Regions from separate parts of the Heliomicrobium sulfidophilum genome, predicted to be linked through region 2. Evidence: predicted binding sites of a transcription regulator. Region 2 holds the regulator's gene; the other holds the start of a gene.
What was found. The regulator HrcA, encoded in region 2, represses chaperone genes, less so after heat shock. The targets are predictions, from matches to a motif close to TGTTAGCACTCNNNNNNNNNGAGTGCTAACA.
Positions count from the first base shown of each region.

Region 1 (9,377 bases), on a different contig from region 2:
TGCGCTGTTTTCAAGGTCGTTGGCGCATTGTCGCTGGCACATGGACATTTCTGAAGTCGCTGATTGACTGTTGGAGCGACTAGCGCTGTTCCTTTCTCAGATGTTACCGAGAAAGACCCTGTCGAGCCGCTGGCGGGCCAGTTCGGCCGCCCGCTCCATCGTCTCTAGCGGGGTGGGGCGCTCGGTGAAGCGGTACATGGGGTAGTAGCGGCTCAGGTGCAGGGGCGTGTCCCGGCCCAGTTCGCCAGCCACCCAGTCGAAGAGGGCCATCAGTTCCTCATCGCTGTCGTTTTTGCCCGGCACAACGAGGGTGGTGATCTCCAGGTGGCAGGCGGCTTTGTACAGCCGCGCCGAACGCAGGACCGGTTCCAGGCGTCCCTTGCAGACGCCGCTGTAGTAGTCTTCCGTGAAGCCCTTGATGTCCAGGTTGACGGCGTCGATGTAAGGCAGCAAGGCTTTGAGGGGCGCCTCCTCGATGTAGCCGTTGGTGACGAGGACGTTTTTCAGCCCCGCCGCATGGACCTTGGGGGCGGTGTCGCAGATGTATTCAAACCAGACGCTCGGTTCTGAGTAGGTGTAGGCGATGCCGATGTTGCCGTGGACCTTTGTCTCTTCGGCCAGGGCGACGGCCTCGTCAGGGGTGATCTCGCGGGATTCGGCGTCCCGCTGGGCGATATGGTAGTTTTGGCAGAAGCCGCAGTCAAAGTTGCATCCCAATGTGCCCAGGGAGAGGATCATGCTCCCGGGGTGAAAGCGACGGAGGGGTTTTTTTTCGATGGGATCGAGGCTGATGCCGGTCACTTTGCCGTAGTTGAGGCTGTACAAGGTCCCCTTTTCGTTCATCCGCACGCGGCAGACGCCCACCTTCCCCTCGGGAATGTGGCAGTGCCAGGGGCAGAGGACACAGTGGACCTTGGGCGGGTCGGCTTCATAGTACATGGCTTCCCGCAGCACAACAGGTTCCCTCCTTTTTGCATGACCGTCGAAGGGACACTCTCTCCTTATACATACCCTTTTCAACGAAAAGATGCAACTTTTTCGACAAAAAAATGACCGGCCACAGGAATAGAGCCGGTCCCGCCTCTTTATTACGCTGTCAACGGCCAACAAGTATGCGGTCGGCCGTCGATCGTCAAGCAGCGACGCGATCCGCAGGAATGCGATCAGCGGTGCCGCACCACTTCGAAGCGGGATAATTCAACGGCTTTCCCCTCAGGGATGCCGGCTTTCTGCCGGGCGATGCTCACCTGTTCCTCCACCGTGTCGACGCCGTCGAGCATGGGCAGCAGCAGCCCCTGCTGGCGGCCGGCGCGGACGATGACGCCGTAGCGCTGGGGATCGAGGTCCTCCATCGACGCCACGGGCTCCTCCGGCATGAGGATGTCGACGGAGTAGACCAGTTCGTCCAACTCGTCCTCCTCGACAGGGAAAAAGCGCGGGTCGTTCGTGCCGGCGCTGATGGCGTTCTGGCGGATCTCCTCGCCCAGGCTCTCCCGGGTCGGCGAGATGGTGCCGATGCATCCGCGCAACTGGCCCTGCATCTTTATGGAGACAAAGACGCCGGCGGGATCGGCGTCCTTCAGTTCTGCCGGGATCGGCGGCAGCGGATCCTTGCAGACATGGGCCTCCAGGGTCTGGCGGGCGAAGCGCACGTAGACCGATTCGCCGGCGCGGGACTTTTCAATCTTGGCGCGCCGCCCCTGGATGTAGCGGAAGAGGCGCGCTTCCCCCGTCACAGGGGCGCTGCCTGCCGGATCGCCAACCGCTGCTGCGCCAACCGCTGCTGTAGCGCCCGCCGCTGTACCGCCCGCTGTGGCGCCGCCTGCTGTGGCGCTCCTTGCCGGAGGGCCGCTCGCCGGAGGGCTGCCTGCCGGCGCGTCACTTACGGAAGTACCAGTAAAGGCGGGCGCAGAAACTTCTCCCCGCTCCTCCCCCGCTTCCGCCCCATCGGTGACCGAACCGACCAGGTAGCCGACGCCGAAGGGGCCTTCATAGCTGTAGACACGGCTCTTCGTCCCCGGCCGGTCAAAGGCGCCGGCCAGCATGAGCAGCGACCGGTAGCCGCACTCGCCCGCTTTTTCGCAGAGACTTTCCTCGATATTCAGCAGGTCGTCCAATTCCCAGACCCCAAAAGCCCGCTCGATGGCTTTGTCAAACTCGTGGGCCTCCGGATGGTAGCCTGCCGGCGCATCCTCCGTCAGCCGATGAGACAGGTCGCTCGACGCGATCAGGGCGACCCGACGGGTCGACTCGTTCATCGCCTCACGCAAGGCGATGCCGAAGCGGAAGAGTTCTTCCCGGGGAAGTAGGGCCATGGCGATGGGGACAACCTTGCCGCCAAAGCCGGCCTCCAGGAGGAAATAGAGCGGCACCATCGTGCCGTGATCAAGTTCTTTTTCAATAGAAAACCGTTTTGCCAGGCTCTCGTCCATCTCGGCGACGCTCACGCCAAGGCGCTTGGCCTCGGCGATGATGGCCGACACGAGAGGCAGGTCGTTTTCCACGTCAGCCTGCACCTCGGGGGCGTTGAACCGTGCCAGATCGCCCCTGAGCCGCGGGAAGGCGGTGACAGCGATGGCGTCTTGAAAAACGGGGCCATGGGGGCTGATGATGATCACCGTTTCGGGATCCTGCTCCAGGCATTCCTTGGCCCAGGCCCGCATGGCGTCGACAGTCTTCTGGACGCGGGGCAGGTTGCGGCCGCCCACGGCCGGCACGATGATCGGCGGATGGGGGGCCACCCCGCCAAAGACGACAGTCATGGGGATACCTCCTTAGAGGTTGCCCAAAAAGGGCAGCACTTTCCATGTTTATTGTACCGTTTCTATTGTACCGCAAGTCCAATCCTATGGTTCCTATGGTAGTGTTTTCTCCTGCCGCGCCTTTATTCAAAATCCGAAAAAGGGTATAAAAAACCTGCCCTCCCGATATCGGAATGGCAGGCGATTGCCTGACTGACTGGCTACTTGTTCAGATGCATAATGATGACGCCACCCTTTTCGTCCTTGATGGGCGTCACGATCATCCGAAAGCGCTCACAACTCCCGGGCCGTTGACAGTTGTACTCATGGGAAAAATGCTCCGCTTTGCCGTCAAGGACGGATAGAATCCCCTCGTAAGCAGGGCGCACATCGTCACAGCCCTGATCGATGGCGGAACGGCAGATTTTCAGGTAGTTGATGCCGACGCCGGCCAGCGACGGGTCGGCAATGTCGTTTTCAATGGAATGGCGCTCCCACTCCTGGTTGACAAATGTGATGTAGCCACTCTTATCTAAAACGACAATCAGAATCGGCAGGGAATTGAGGATCGTGATAAAGCGGTTCTCATTTTCTTGAAGCACCTGGATGAACCGTTTCAGTTGGGCTTCCCGCTGTTCGTACATCTCTACGGCGGCTTGCTGGTCCTCTACTCCCACGAAAAAGCCCCCCGTTCAATCAATAGCGATAATTATTCTCTTTTATTTTATCAAAAAACCGAACTAACTGTGAAGATTATTTTAATCAATGGTTGGTTGCTATTATTTTAACAAACCTTCTCGTACAAGGCTATACAGCATCCTTTTAGACGCAAATAGCCCTGCGCGCCGACAGGGATCGGCCGCAGGGCCTCTATGTTTCGATAAGCATGTGGCCCTTGCGTCTTCACGAATCCAACGTACCCGGTGATACAGGACGGTCCACTTCCGGAATAAACCCGCCGGGCGCATCATCAGTCGCGGCGTCCTTCGGTTCCTCAGCCGGTTCGCCGGCCAGGTAGCGGGCGATGCCGGTGGCAATGCCCTGGGCCAGCTTATTCTGGTAATCATCCTTCAGGAGAAGCGCCTCTTCCGCCGCGTTGGACAAAAAGCCCGTCTCCACCATCACGGCCGGGCACTTGGTCATGCGCAGGACGAAGTAGTCCTCCGCTTTGGCCTGCCGTTTGTCCTTGTTGCCGACCCGCTTCGTCATCTCCTTTTGAATATGCAGGGCCAGGCGCTTCCCTTCGGCTGATCCAGGCTGATAGAAGGTCTGCGGTCCTGAACAGGACGGGGACATGGGAAAGCTGTTGGCATGGACGGACACATAGATCAATGCGTTGGCTGCCTGGGCTTTTTCCACGCGTTTGGTCAATTCGCTCCGCTGGCTCCAAGGTCCGACGCTGATGTTGTCTTCAGTCTCGCGGGTGAGAATGGCTTTGCCCCCCGCCTGATTCAACTGGTCGACCACTTTCTTGGCGATCTGCAGGTTGACGACCTTCTCCTGGGTGCCTCTCGTTCCCTTGGCGCCGCCATCTTCCCCGCCATGGCCAGGATCGATGGCGACCACCTTGTCCTGAATCTCCCCGGAGAGTGACTGGACAGTCCGATCCTCCAGCAGCCGGTCGATGCCCGCGTAGATCAGGACAGCGGTCAGGGCCAGGACGGCGGTCACCCACAGCCGGGGATGCTTGCCCACGATCATATACACCGAACGCACGGTACAACCCCCTTCCTGCCAGATCTTATGCAGGCAGCGTCGGAGGCAGACCGTGGGACTGGTTTTCGGCAGACAGTTAATCTAAAAGCGCGCCAAAAAGGCTGCCGACTTTCGCCGGCAGCCTTTTTGTTACGCCTTTTCAAGCTGTCAATCTTGCGTCTATCCTCATGTCTGTCACGGTGGACACGGTGGAAGGGAAGCCCAGCCTTGCGGCGGGTCTTACATCCCCATGTCCATGCCGCCCATGCCGCCCATGCCGGGGGGCATCGCGGGGCCGTCTTTCTTCTCAGGCTTGTCGGCCACGATGGCTTCCGTCGTCAGCAGCATGGCGGCGATGGAAGCGGCGTTTTGCAGGGCCGAACGGGTCACTTTGGCGGGGTCGACGATGCCGGCGGCGATCATGTCTTCATACACTTCGGTGGCGGCGTTGAAGCCTTGGCCGACGGGCAGGGACTTGACCTTCTCGACAACGACGGAGCCTTCGTAACCGGCGTTGTTGGCGATTTGACGGAGGGGTTCTTCCAGAGCGCGGCGGATGATGGCCACACCGGTCGCTTGGTCGCCAGCAGGAACTTCCACGCTGTCGAGGGCTTTCTGAATGCTGACCAGAGCGGTGCCGCCGCCAGGGACGATGCCCTCTTCAACGGCCGCGCGGGTAGCGTTCAGGGCGTCTTCGATGCGCAGCTTCTTGTCTTTCAGTTCGGTTTCGGTCGCAGCGCCGACTTGGATAACGGCAACGCCGCCAGCCAGTTTGGCCAGACGCTCTTGCAGTTTTTCCTTGTCGAACTCGGAGGTGGACTCTTCATGTTGACGGCGGATCTGGGCGATGCGGGCTTTGATGTCGTCAGCGCTGCCGGCGCCGTCGACGATGATGGTCTCTTCTTTGTTGATGCGGACCTGACGGGCGCGGCCCAGCATGTCGATGGTGGCGCTGTCAAGCTTGATGCCCACTTCTTCGGAGATGACACGGCCGCCGGTGAGTATGGCAATGTCTTCCAGCATGGCTTTGCGGCGGTCGCCGAAGCCGGGGGCTTTGACGGCGACGCAGGTGAAGGTGCCGCGCAGTTTGTTGACGACCAGGGTGGCCAGGGCTTCGCCTTCCACGTCTTCGGCAATGATCATCAGTTGTTTGCCGCTCTGGACGACACGTTCGAGAACGGGCAGGATGTCTTTGATGGAGGAGATCTTCTTATCGGTGATCAGGATGAAGGGGTCGTTGAGGACGGCCTCCATCTTGTCGGGGTCGGTGATCATGTAGGGGGAGATGTAGCCACGGTCGAAGTTCATGCCTTCGACGACTTCCAGGTCGGTGGTGAAGCCTTTCGACTCTTCGACGGTGATGACGCCGTCTTTGCCGACTTTCTCCATGGCTTCGGCGATCAGGTTGCCGATGGTGGCGTCGCCGGCAGAGATGGCCGCGACCTGGGCGATGGCTTCTTTGCTCTCGACAGGCTTGGAGATGGCCTTGATCTCGGCGACAGCCTTTTCAACGGCGCTCTCGATGCCCCGCTTCAGCACCATGGGGTTGGCGCCGGCGGCGACGTTCTTCATGCCTTCGCGGATGATGGCTTGGGCCAGGATGGTGGCGGTGGTGGTGCCGTCACCAGCCACGTCGTTGGTCTTGGTGGCCACTTCTTTAACAAGCTGAGCGCCCATGTTTTCAATGGGGTTTTCCAGTTCGATCTCTTTGGCGATGGTGACGCCGTCGTTGGTGATCAGGGGAGAACCGAATTTCTTCTCCAGAACGACGTTGCGGCCTTTGGGGCCGAGGGTGACACGAACGGCTTCCGCCAGGGTGTTGACGCCTTTTTCCAGGGCGCGGCGGGCCTCTTCGTTGAAGACGATCATTTTGGCCATGGGTTGTCTACCTCCTTAACAGCTTCCCGCCGTTACGGCTGGATTCGCTCCAGTACGGCGGGGACAGGTGTTCCTAGCGTTGGTTGGGTTCCGATGGGTCGAATGGTTCCTATAAGTAAAGGGAACGCCTTGAAGTGTCCTTGCGATTACAGCTTGGCGAGGATGTCGCGCTCGTTGAGGATCAGGTACTCGGCGCCTTCGATCTTGATTTCCGTGCCCGAGTATTTGCTGTAGATGACCCGGTCGCCGACGGCCACTTCCAGAGCGGCCCGCTCGCCGTTGTCGAGCAGACGGCCGATGCCCACAGCCACCACTTCACCTTGCTGGGGTTTTTCTTTGGCAGTGTCCGGCACGATGATGCCAAAGGCTGTTTTTTCCTCCGCTTCGATGGGCTTCAATACGACCCGATCAGCCAAAGGTTTGATGTTCATACGAAACGGTACCCTCCTTCAGATTGCTTGCATTGTCTCAGTTTGTTAGCACTCACCAGGAGCGAGTGCTAACACTCAAGTACTATAATAGGGAGCCTCCCAAAGTGATGCAAACACCACGATCGGCCATTTGGCTGATTTAGCTCCCGAAATTAAATATTTCCCACTCCTTTTGCCAATATACACCTTCATCCTTCTTTTTTAGGTGATTTTCCATCGGGCCCTTTCGTTCTGTCGCCCTCGATTCGTGGTCGGGATTTTTTCGGACTCAGGTCCTATCATTAGCAGGGATGGGACGGGAGAAAGGAGAAGATCAACCCGATTTATCGAACCGATCCACTCTATGGAACATAAATACAATGCCAGGCATAAATCGGAGGGCTTCCTGTGAGCGATCGCCTTTTTCCTCAATATCAACAACTCCGAGACAGCGTGGCCCTCTGCAGTGTCTTTTTTGATCTTGTCGATTCCACACGGTTGAAACAGCAGTTGGGTCCGCTGGAAGGGGTCGCCCTCTCGCTTCGCCACAACGAACTCTGCGCCCATAGGGTTGATGTCTACCAGGGCCATGTGGTCAAGCACATCGGCGATGCCATTTACGCCGTCTTTCCCACCCCCTTGCCCGCCCTTCTGGCAGCCCTTGATGTCAAGTACACCATCATCAAAGAGCAGATTCCCTTTCAGACGAAGATCGGCCTCTCCTTCGGCCTCGTCACACCTGTACAAACCCCTGCTCCCGATTACCTGGGCGCCTCCATCGATATGGCCGCCCGCCTGGCTTCCCAGAGCACGCCCAACCAGGTGCTTCTCGATGAGTCCACCTTTCAGATTCTGAAGCCATTGCTTAAGAGCCTCGATACGGTCATCTTCCGTTTTCTCGGTATCCAGGAACTCAAAGGCCTTTCCTATACGCCGCTTTATGAACTGTCCCACAGCGATCTCGGTTTCGTCCAGGAAAAGGGCTCCCCTTCGCCCCAGTCGACCCGTTTCTTTTCCCGTCCGCCGACAACCGTTCCGCCGGAGACAAGCCATTCCATCTCCACCGCTTCAACCAGTTCCGGCAGTTCTGCCGTATCGAACAGTTCTGGCAGATTAAACGGTTCCGCAGCAACGGCGGCAGCGACAGCCACGGCGGTCGCCGGCCTTTCACCGCTGGTGCAGACCTATCGAGAGCCGATTCCTGTGGCTGACGAGGGCTTCCGGCTGTTTCTGCGCCGGATCAGCCTGAGCCGCGAGGATGTCGATCAGGTCTTTACGATGCTGCAGAATATGCACTATGCCCTGAAGGATCGGGCCGACTTTCCCGTGCGCCGGATCCGGCCGGGCGGCTCTTTCATGCGCGGCACCATGATCCGCCCGAAAAAGGGCCTCGATCTGCTTGTCGAGATCACCCCTGTTGACGGCAAAACGCCGAATGTGACGGAGGTCCTCGGCCACATCCGCGCGATTCTGTCCAAGGTCGGTTGGAACCGTGACGTGGAAGAGCATGACACCTGCCTCGTCCTGGGCCAGGAGGACAGCTTCCGCATCTCCCCGGTGTTGTCGCTGGTGGAGGAGGAAAAAGAGGTCTTCTACCTCCCCAACGGTCCTGATACGTGGATTCCCCGCGATCCCCAGGCGCCGGAGCGGTGGATGACAGAGGCCTTCCGGCGGAACGGACCGGGCTTTCTCGCCCTGATCCGCATCCTGCGCGCCTGGCAGCGGACGAATTGCCGGATCCTGCGGACCTTGCACATGGAGATGCTCACCGATCTGCTCCTGCGGAAGGTGCGCCTCGAACCGGGACCGGAAGGGGTATACAACTGGTTTCGCTACATCCACCAGATCTTCAGCCAGCAGAAAAAGCCCTTCTTGGCCGATCCCTCCGACCCCACCTATTTCGTCGACGGCTACCTGATGACTAACCCGGCCACCTTCAACCAGTTCGGGCGTCTGCTCTCTCATTCGCTCCAACTGGCGACAGAGGCCGTCAACCTGGCCCAGCAGAAGCAGCACCTGCTGGTTCAGAACAAGTGGCGGGCGCTGCTGGGACCTGGTTTTGGCACGTAACGCTCTGGCGGAACAAATAGAAAGGTCCGCGAAGGTTGCCAACCGATCGGTTTGGCGCTTTCGCGGACTTTTTTTGATTCGAAAAAACCTATTTTTTCATGGGTCTGTCGCCATTCGGCGATAAAATGAGGTTTCGAATTCACTTCGCAAAAAACTACACCTTATACCTCGCTGCCGCCGCTTGCAGATCCGTGGCCAGGTTGGACATGGCCTCAATGGCGCTGGCCGTCTCCTGGGCGCCGGCCGATGATTCCTCGGCGATGGCGGCTACGTTCTGCACGGCCCGGGAGGCCTGTTCCGTCGTGGCGGCCTGTTCTTCCGCCGCTGCGGCAATCTCGCCCACCTCGGTGGCCGTCTGCTTGACCTGCTCCTTGATGTGCTGGAAGGACGCGCCCGCCTGCTGGGTCAATTCGCGGCCGCTCTTGGCCGCTTCCACGGCCCGGCCGGTCACCGACTGGATCTGTTTGATCAGGCTGGCGATCTCCTTGGTGGCTGAACCGGACCGTTCGGCCAGCTTCCGCACCTCGTCGGCCACAACGGCGAACCCTTTGCCGGCGTCGCCAGCCCGGGCCGCCTCGATGGC
Region 1 covers NZ_JBVTZZ010000005.1:1,645,392-1,654,768, reverse strand. Annotated here, with positions in the region: gene amrS (AmmeMemoRadiSam system radical SAM enzyme) at 97-954, opposite strand; gene amrA (AmmeMemoRadiSam system protein A) at 1,164-2,762, opposite strand; gene AC0CW1_RS13585 (PAS domain-containing protein) at 2,963-3,418, opposite strand; gene AC0CW1_RS13580 (N-acetylmuramoyl-L-alanine amidase family protein) at 3,645-4,457, opposite strand; gene groL (chaperonin GroEL) at 4,677-6,314, opposite strand; gene groES (co-chaperone GroES) at 6,461-6,745, opposite strand; gene AC0CW1_RS13565 (SMODS domain-containing nucleotidyltransferase) at 7,133-8,794, shown strand; gene AC0CW1_RS13560 (methyl-accepting chemotaxis protein) at 8,949-9,377, opposite strand, start outside.
Region 1: the regulator HrcA is predicted to act here: its motif matches at 6,789-6,819, upstream of groES (co-chaperone GroES).

Region 2 (9,377 bases):
TCTCACGCCATTTCAACAGCGATACACCCTTCCCCGCCGGTTAAGCCGGTCCTCACATGAAGGCGTCTTTCATCTTTTCAAAGAAAGACTTTTCTTTCTCTGACTCGATGTTTTCCGCCTTCAGGGTGCGCCCGAACTCGCGCAGCAATTCCTTTTGTTTTTCACTCAACCGAGTTGGCACGGTCACCTTGACCTCGATCCGCTGGTCGCCCCGTCCGGTGCCCCGAAGCCGTTTAATGCCCTTGCCGCGGATGCGGAAGACGGCCCCCGTTTGGGTTCCTTCGGGAATCTTCAAGGATACCTTGCCGTCCAGGGTCGGTACCTCGATCTCAGCACCCAAGGCCGCCTGGACGAAGTTGATGGGAACCTGGCAGATCACATCGTCGTTGTCGCGCTCAAAAAAGGAATGGGATTGCACCTCGATAAAGACGTAGAGGTCGCCTGGCGGACCGCCTTTGTCGCCGGCCTCGCCTTCGCCGGAGACGCGGATCCGCGTCCCCGTGTCGACACCGCCGGGCACCTTGACTTTGATGCGCTTCCGCTTGCGAACCTTCCCCTGACCGCCGCAGTGGAGGCAGGGTTTGCTGATGATCTTCCCGTCACCACCGCAGGTGGGACAGGTGCGGACTGTCTGCATGTTACCGAGCATCGTCTTGGCGACGGTGGTCACCCGCCCAGAACCGTGGCAGGTGGAACAGGTGGTCGCCGAAGTGCCCGGCTCAGCGCCGCTGCCACCGCAGACATCGCAAGCTTCCAGACGCGGGATGTCGACCTCTTTTTCCACGCCAAAGGCTGCCTCTTCAAAGGTGATGGACAGGTTAAACCGCAGGTCGGCCCCCTTCTGGGGACCGCGCCGTTGGCCGCCACCGCCGAAGCCGCCGCCAAAGAACATGTCGAAGATGTCGCCGAAACCACCCATGTCGGGTCCGCCTTCGCCGAATCCGCCAAAACCGCCGGGACCGGCGTGGCCGAATTGGTCATAGCGGGCGCGCTTTTCCGGATCAGAGAGCACCTCGTAGGCCTCATTGATCTCTTTGGTCTTCTCTTCAGCGAATGCTTTGTCGGGGTGGACATCGGGGTGGAATTCCTTGATCAACCGGCGGTAGGCCTTTTTGATCTCCGTCTCCCCGGCGTCCCGCCCAACGCCTAACACCTCATAGTAATCGCGTTTGCTCATCCTTGTCCCCTCCCCCCGGTAAAAGCATCGACAGGGGGGCTAAGCCCCCCGGTCGCCTGAATCAGGATTTTTTCTTATCGTCATCGATGACAGTATAATCGGCGTCGACCACATTGTCATCCTTTTTCTCTTCTCCGCCAAAGCCGCCGGGGGCGCCTTCCGGTCCCGCGCCAGGCGCGCCGGCAGCCCCGGCTTGCTGGTAGAGCTTGGTGGACAATTCATAGACAACGGTCGTCAGGGCTTCTGTCTTTTTCTTGATCTCTTCCAGGTCAGTGCCTTCGAGGGCTTTTTTCAGTTCTTCCTTGGCGGCCTCGATCTTTGCTTTATCGGCGGCCTCCACCTTATCGCCTAGGTCTTTCAGGGTCTTTTCCGCCTGGTAGGCCATGGAGTCGGCCTGGTTGCGGATCTCGACCTCTTCCTGGCGCTTGCGGTCCTCTTCGGCGTGCAGTTCAGCGTCTTTGACCATCTGGTCGATCTCTTCCTTGGAGAGACCCGTCGAGGCGGTGATGGTGATCTTCTGCTCGTTGCCGGTAGCCTTGTCTTTGGCGCTGACGTGGACGATGCCGTTGGCGTCGATGTCGAACTTGACCTCGATCTGGGGGATGCCGCGCGGCGCCGGCGCGATGCCGCTCAGGTGGAAGCGGCCCAGGGTCTTGTTCTGGGAGGCCAGCTTGCGCTCGCCCTGAAGGACGTGCACCTCGACAGAGGTCTGGTTGTCGGCGGCGGTGGTGAAGGTCTCGCTCTTGCTCGAGGGGATGGTCGTGTTGCGCGGGATGAGGACGGTGCAGATGCCGCCCAGGGTCTCAATGCCCAGGGAGAGGGGCGTCACGTCGGCCAGAACGATGCCTTTGACCTCGCCGCCGAGCACGCCCGCCTGGATGGCGGCGCCCATGGCAACGACCTCGTCAGGGTTGATGCCTTTGAAGGGCTCTTTGCCCAGGTATTTGCGGATGGCTTCCTGGACGGCGGGAATCCGGCTGGAGCCCCCGACGAGGATGACCTTGTCGATGTCTTTCGGTTCCAGCTTGGCGTCTTGCAGAGCTTGGCGGGTGGGACCCATGGTCATCTCCACAAGGTCGGCCGTCAACTCGTCAAATTTGGCCCGCGTCAGGGTCATGTCTAGGTGCTGGGGACCGTCAGCGGTAGCGGTGATGAAGGGCAGGTTGATGTTCGTCGACATGACGCCAGACAATTCGATCTTGGCCTTTTCAGCGGCTTCCTTAAGGCGCTGCATGGCCATCTTGTCGCCGCGCAGGTCGACGCCGGTCTCCTTCTTGAATTCGGCGACCATCCAGTTGATGACCTTTTCATCGAAGTCGTCGCCGCCGAGGCGGTTGTTACCGGAGGTGGCTTTCACCTCGAAGAGGCCGTCGCCCAGTTCAAGGATGGACACGTCGAAGGTACCGCCGCCCAGGTCATAGACGAGGATGGTGTGGTCCTCTCCCTTGTCGACGCCGTAGGCGAGGGCAGCCGCGGTCGGCTCGTTGATGATGCGCATGACTTCCAGGCCGGCGACAGCGCCGGCGTCTTTGGTGGCCTGGCGCTGGGAATCGGTGAAGTAGGCCGGGACGGTGATGACGGCCTGGGTGACCGGCTCGCCCAGGTAGGCTTCAGCGTCAGCCTTCAGCTTCTGGAGGATCATGGCTGAAATCTCTTGGGGAGTGTAGTTCTTGTCATCGATTTTTACTTTATGATCAGTGCCCATGTGCCGTTTGATCGAGATGACCGTCCGGTCAGGGTTGGTGATGGCCTGCCGTTTGGCCACCTGGCCGACAAGACGCTCGCCCGTTTTGGAAAAACCGACGACTGAAGGAGTGGTCCGGGCGCCTTCTTTGTTAGGGATGACGACCGACTCGCCGCCTTCCAGCACGGCGACACAGGAGTTGGTTGTGCCTAGGTCGATGCCGATGATTTTACCCATGTGTGTAACCTCCTATTTTCTTTGCCATTTCATCGTTCCAACTATTTGTTTTTGGGGCTCGTTATTCAGCTTGTTATTTATTTCGAAAGGGCTCAACCGCCTTTAGCCACTTTGACCATGGCTGGCCGGATCACCTTCGCCTTAAAGAGGTAGCCTTTTTGCAACTCTTCCATGATAACTCCGTCCGGAAACGTTTCGTCGGCTTCGCCGAACATGACGGCCTCATGGGCCTGGGGATCGAATTCCTTGCCAACTGCCTCAAGGGGTTGCAATCCTTCTTTCGCCAGGATATCGGCGAACTGGCGCTCGATCATGGCCACGCCGGAGAGCAGATTTTCGGCGGCGCCGGCCTTTGCCATCGCCCCCAGGGCGCGCTGGAAGTTGTCCAGGACAGGCAGGAGCTTCTTCACCAGCCCCTCATTGGCGTAGGTCCCCAGTTCCTCTTTTTCTTGGCGCGTCCGCCGGCGGAAGTTGTCGAAGTCGGCCTGCAAGCGAAGATATCGGTTTTCCCAGTCTTGCAGTTCTTCTTTCGTCTTGTCGAGCTCTTCCTTCGTCTTGGCCACCTCGGAAAGAAAGCGGCCCAACTTCTCTGCCGCATCGGCAGCTTGGCGGTCCTCTTCGGTAAGTGCGGCCTCTGCGCCTTCTCCGTCGGTGGACGGGTTTGGACACTCCTTCTCAACGGGGCTGTTTTTCATGTCGCTGTGATCAAAAGCGGCCTTGTCGCTGTTCTTGCTCTCTCTCTCTTCGACGGTCACCAGTCTCCCTCCCCACGGTTATTGCCTGAATCGGGACGTTCCTCCCGCTTTTTGATGATCGTGTCGATGCGCAGTATGGCTTCCGCCACCTCGCCAGCCGCCTTTAAGGCATGCATCTTCACTTGCGCCGGATCGATGACTCCCATGGCCCACATATCGGCCAACTCGCCGTTGTCACAGTTGATCGAAAGGGTGTCGCTGTTCTGCTCCATCTGGGCAGCGATGACATCGCCCAGCTTTTCCAGGGGGTTGAAGCCGGCATTGGTGATGATCTGGGCAAAGGGCTTCTTCAGAGCGGCCACAACGCAGTCGAGGCCGTAGGCGGCCATGCCCCGTGTCTCCCGGCGCACCTCTTCCATCTGACGGGCAACAGCCAACTCGACGGCGCCGCCGCCGGGGACAAGCCCACCTTTGATGGCCGCCTGAACGGCCGAGGCGGCGTCCCTGGCGATGCGTTCCCGCTCGCCGACAACCTCCTCGGTGGCGGCGCCAACGAGGACTGTGGCCACCGGTTTTCCGCTTCCCTGCAGGATGCAGACATGCTCCAACTTCTCATCGACGGTAATCGTCCCCGCCTTGCCCAGATAGCGTACTAAATCTACGGGATCGCGCTTCAGCCCCGTGCGCTTGATTGCCCGGGCGCCTGTATGTTCGGCTGCCTTTTTCAACTCCCGGCTGGCGACGCGCTGGATGACGAGCACGCCGGCGTCGGTAAGGATCTCTTCGGCGATATCTTCTACACCCCGGTCAACAAGGACAGCCTTGACGCCGAGGGCGACGATCTTGCGCACGTTTTCCAAGAACTCCTGTTGCTTCTGGCGATACCAGTTGAAGCCGGCCTCGGTGCTGAGGGCCTCTTCCTCTAATTCCTCCGGTTCAAGGGCGTCATCGATCACCAAGACGAGCGCCTCTTCCAGCTTTTTGGGCATGTCCTCATTCATGGGCGTCTTGTTGATGATCACGCCAGAGAGGACCTGGTTGTCAGCGCCTTCACGGGCGCGGATCGTCTCGGAGAGTTTGAAGCCGGACTCACGGATCTTCTCTTCCCCAACCATTCGGGCTGCTTCCACAACCAGCCGGGCAATGTCCTGATGTTCCCGACCGGCCACGAGGGCTACCTTCTCCAGCATGGGATCCATGACGCCTTGTACGGGACGGGCATGACGCTGAAACATCTCGACGGCGTTTTTAACGCCTGCCTTCAACCCCTCGATGACCCGGGAGACGGGGACGCCCTTCGTCACCTGGTTGACGCCTTCGCTGATCAGGCTGCCGGCGAGAACAGTCGCTGTGGTCGTCCCGTCGCCGATCTCCGACTGCTGTGCCCTGGCCATCTTGATCAGCATACGGGCCGCCGGATGGTTGACCTCCATCAGCTGCAGGATCGTCACACCGTCGTTGGTGATGACCACGTCGCCGAACTTGTCAACAAGCATCGTGTCGAGTCCTTTCGGACCGAGGGTGCCTTCGACGGCGCTGGCGATGGCGCGGATGGCGTTAGCGTTGGTCATCAATGCCGCTAATCGCTCATCCACTTCGGTGTTGTTGCTCACTTGCTTGACACTCAACGCTGATTCCTCCAAGTCTCTTACGAAAAGGCAGGGAAATAGGGACTTTTTGCCGACAAAAAGCCCCTACCCTTCCAGAACCTTCTACCGATTGAACATTTTTTTCAGGGCTGCCGAAAGTTGTTCCGTCAACCCCTCTACAACAGCGACAGCTTTGGAATACTCCATACGGGTCGGCCCGATCAGGCCGATGACGCCGAGGACCTCTCCATCCAACTCGTAAGAGGCCGTCACCATGGAACAGTTGCGGAAACCTTCGAGGCGGTTTTCCGTGCCGATCTTGATGTGGATGCCCTGATCGGGGTGATCATGCATCAATTCGCGCACGGTATGATGTTGTTCTAGTATGCCCAAAAGGGTCTGGAGTTTTTCCACATCTTTGAACTCAGGCTGTTTGAAGATATTCATGGTGCCAGCCAGAAAGACCCGCTCTTCGCTGTCGCTGAGCAAGGCCTCATCGATGAGTTCCAGCGATCGCGAAAGGACTTGCTTCTGTTTCTTCAAGGCCTCGTTTAGATCCATGCAGAGCGAGGTCCGGACCTGGGCCATCGTCAATCCCTGCAGGCGTTCATTAATCATCGCCGACACCTTCTGCAGGTCTTCCGGCGTCATCGACTCGGGGATATCGAAGAGCTTGTTCTCCATGACACCGGCAGAGGTGACAACGACAGCGACCGCCTTCGTCGGCATGACGGGGAAAAAGTGAATCTGCTGAAAAGTCGTCTTCCCCACCTGGGGACCCAGCACGACAGCGGTGTAGTTCGTCAACTTGGCCAGCAGGTTGGTCGTTTGCTGCATGATGCTGTTGACTTCCTGCAAACGCTCCGACATGGCTCGTTGCACCCTCCGGAGTTCCTCCGGATTGAGGCTCTCCCGCTCCATCAGGCAGTCGACAAAGTACCGGTATCCGTAATCGGAAGGGATGCGCCCCGATGAGGTATAGGGCTGTTCGATCAGTCCCAGTTCCTCCAGGTCAGACATCTCGTTGCGGATGGTGGCGGGACTGACACCGAGGTCATACTTGCGGGCAATGGTGCGGGAGCCGACGGGTTCCGCCGTGGATACGTAGTCTTGAATAATAGCCCAGAGTACCTTCTGCTTGCGATCATTCATTTGCATCCCGGAACACCTCCCGTTGTTAGCACTCGCTGTAGACGAGTGCTAACCTCTACCGTAAAAAATACCACCGGAAAAAACGCTTGTCAATACTTGGGGAAGCCTGCAACTGTCAGTCCAGGTAGCGGCCCATGATCTCGTTGGCGATCAGATAGGAACGCGGTTCGAGGGCTATCGTTGTCCCATCATAGTGTATCCAACCCTGACGGGAGAGCTCTGCTGACAGTCTATGCCAGTTTTGCCGCCTTGCCTCGTCAAGACCGTATTCAACGGCCACCGCCTGCAGGCTGACGCCAGCCATTGTGCGCAAGCCGAGGATGACCGCCTCCTGGGCCGCTACTTCCGGTGTCAGTCCCTCCTCTTCAACAGGCAGCACTTCCTCGCCCTTTTGAAAAGAGCGGACGAAAGCGTCACTGTCGGCAGGCCAGGACCAGCGTTGCAAGCCGGTGGCAGAGACGGCGCCGCTGCCGAAACCGAGGTAATCCCCCCGCAGCCAGTAGTTCAGGTTGTGCCGGCATTCCCTGCCGGGCCGGGCAAAGTTGGACAGTTCGTACTGGAACAAGTCGGCTGATTGCAAGGTACGGCAGGCTGTCTCGTACATCTCGACTTCTAGGTCCTCGGCGCATGGTTCAGCCAGGCCTCTCTTCAGCCAATCGGAGAGGGGGGTTCCCGATTCCGCTTTCAGATTATACAGCGAAAGGTGATCGGGCGCGTAGCCAAGGGCCAATTCAAGAGACAATTGCCAGTCCTCCATGGTCTGACCAGGGATGCCGTAGATCAGATCGATGCTGATGTTATCGATGCCTGCCTTCCGGGCCGCCAATAGGGCTGCCGTCACGTCAGCCAGGCGCTGCCGACGGCCCAGGAAGGCGAGCAGCCGCGGTTGAAAGACCTGTACACCCAGGGAGAGACGGTTGCAGCCGGCCTCGGCCCAGCCAGCCAGCTCGCGCTCATCGACGGTCCCTGGATTGGCTTCAATGGTGATCTCCGGCAATACTTTCGATCCAGATCGCCCCTCATCAAGGCCGTAGCAACGGCGCAAGGCGTCCAGGATCCGCGACCCCGCCGCTGCGGTTAGCAGTGTCGGGGTGCCGCCGCCAAAAAAAACCGTCGCCGGCCCCGAGGGGAGGCGGTGACGCCAATGGTCCGCCTCCCTTTCGATCTGGCCGATGACGGCGTTCGCGTAAGCCATCCGGAATTCGCTATCAGCCGGATGGGAATAGAAGTCACAGTAGGCGCACTTGCTGTGGCAGAAAGGGACATGGACGTAGACGCCCCAGCTCGATTTCATCCCTTGCGCAACAGAGAAATGCTTTTGCTGATTTGACAAGCTCTGATCTGCCCTATCGCTCGCATATTTCATCATACTTGGACCCTTCTGGCCAGCCCTACTTGTCGATGCTGAGGACAGCCATGAAGGCTTCTTGCGGAATTTCCACGCTCCCCACCTGTTTCATCCGCTTTTTGCCCTCTTTTTGCTTCTCCAACAGCTTGCGCTTCCGCGAGATGTCGCCGCCGTAGCACTTGGCGAGTACGTTTTTGCGGATGGCTTTGATCGTCTCGCGGGCGATGACCTTGTTGCCGATGACGGCCTGAATGGGGACTTCGAACATCTGCCGGGGGATGAGATCCTTCAGCTTATCAGCCAAGGCGCGGCCGCGGTTATAGGCGCGGTCACGGTGGACGATGATGGAAAAGGCGTCGATCAGGTCCCCATTGAGCAAGATGTCCAGCTTGACCAGTTCAGAGACGCGGTAACCGATCAGTTCATAGTCTAGCGAAGCGTAGCCCTTGGTGCGGGACTTCAACTGATCGAAGAAGTCAAAGATGATCTCGGCCAGGGGCAGTTCATAGATCAGCATGACCCGCTGACCGGCGATATAATCCATGTTGATGAAAGTGCCCCGTTTTTCCTGGCAGAGTTCCATGACGGCGCCCACGAAGTCGGAAGGCACCATGACAGAGGCTTTCACATAAGGCTCTTCGATGGTCTCGATCTTCTGGGTCGGCGGCAGTTTGGTCGGATTGTCGACGAGGACCACCTCGCCGTCGGTCTGGTTGACTCTGTAGATGACGTTCGGCGCCGTCGTGATCAGGTCGAGGTCGAACTCCCGTTCCAAACGCTCCTGGACGATCTCCATGTGCAAGAGGCCGAGGAAGCCGCAGCGGAAGCCGAAACCGAGAGCTACCGACGTTTCCGGCTCATAGATGAGGGCGGCGTCGTTGAGGCGCAGCTTGTCGAGGGCGTCGCGCAGGTCTTCATAATCAGCGCCTTCGACAGGATAGAGGCCGCAGTAGACCATGGGCGTCACCTGGCGGTAGCCGGGCAGGGGCTCCTTGGCCGGATGATCGGCGTCGGTGATCGTATCGCCCACACGGGTGTCTTTGACATTTTTGATCGAAGCGACGATGAAACCGACCTCGCCGGAGGAAAGCTTCTCCACCTGCCGCGGCGCCGGCGTGAAAACGCCCACCTCGGTCACCTCGAAGGTCTTGCCGGTGGACATCATCTTGATCTTGGTGCCTTTTTTCACGGTACCTTCGACAACGCGCACATAAGAGATGGCGCCTTTGTAGGCGTCATAAAAGGAATCGAAGATCATGCACTGCAGCGGCGCTGTCGGATCGCCCTCGGGCGCCGGGACCTTGGCCACGATCGCTTCAAGCGTCTCTTCAATGCCGATGCCAGCCTTGGCGGAAGCCAGGATGGCGTCAGAGGCGTCCAGACCGATGACATCCTCGATCTCCTGCTTGACCCGATCAGGCTCGGCGCTCGGCAGGTCGATCTTGTTGACAACAGGGATGATCTCCAGGTCATTCTCCAAAGCCAGGTAGACATT
Region 2 covers NZ_JBVTZZ010000004.1:540,527-549,903, forward strand. Annotated here, with positions in the region: gene prmA (50S ribosomal protein L11 methyltransferase) at 1-16, opposite strand, end outside; gene dnaJ (molecular chaperone DnaJ) at 53-1,177, opposite strand; gene dnaK (molecular chaperone DnaK) at 1,239-3,098, opposite strand; gene grpE (nucleotide exchange factor GrpE) at 3,191-3,853, opposite strand; gene AC0CW1_RS04335 (TCP-1/cpn60 chaperonin family protein) at 3,850-5,421, opposite strand; gene hrcA (heat-inducible transcriptional repressor HrcA) at 5,506-6,540, opposite strand; gene hemW (radical SAM family heme chaperone HemW) at 6,650-7,867, opposite strand; gene lepA (translation elongation factor 4) at 7,926-9,377, opposite strand, start outside.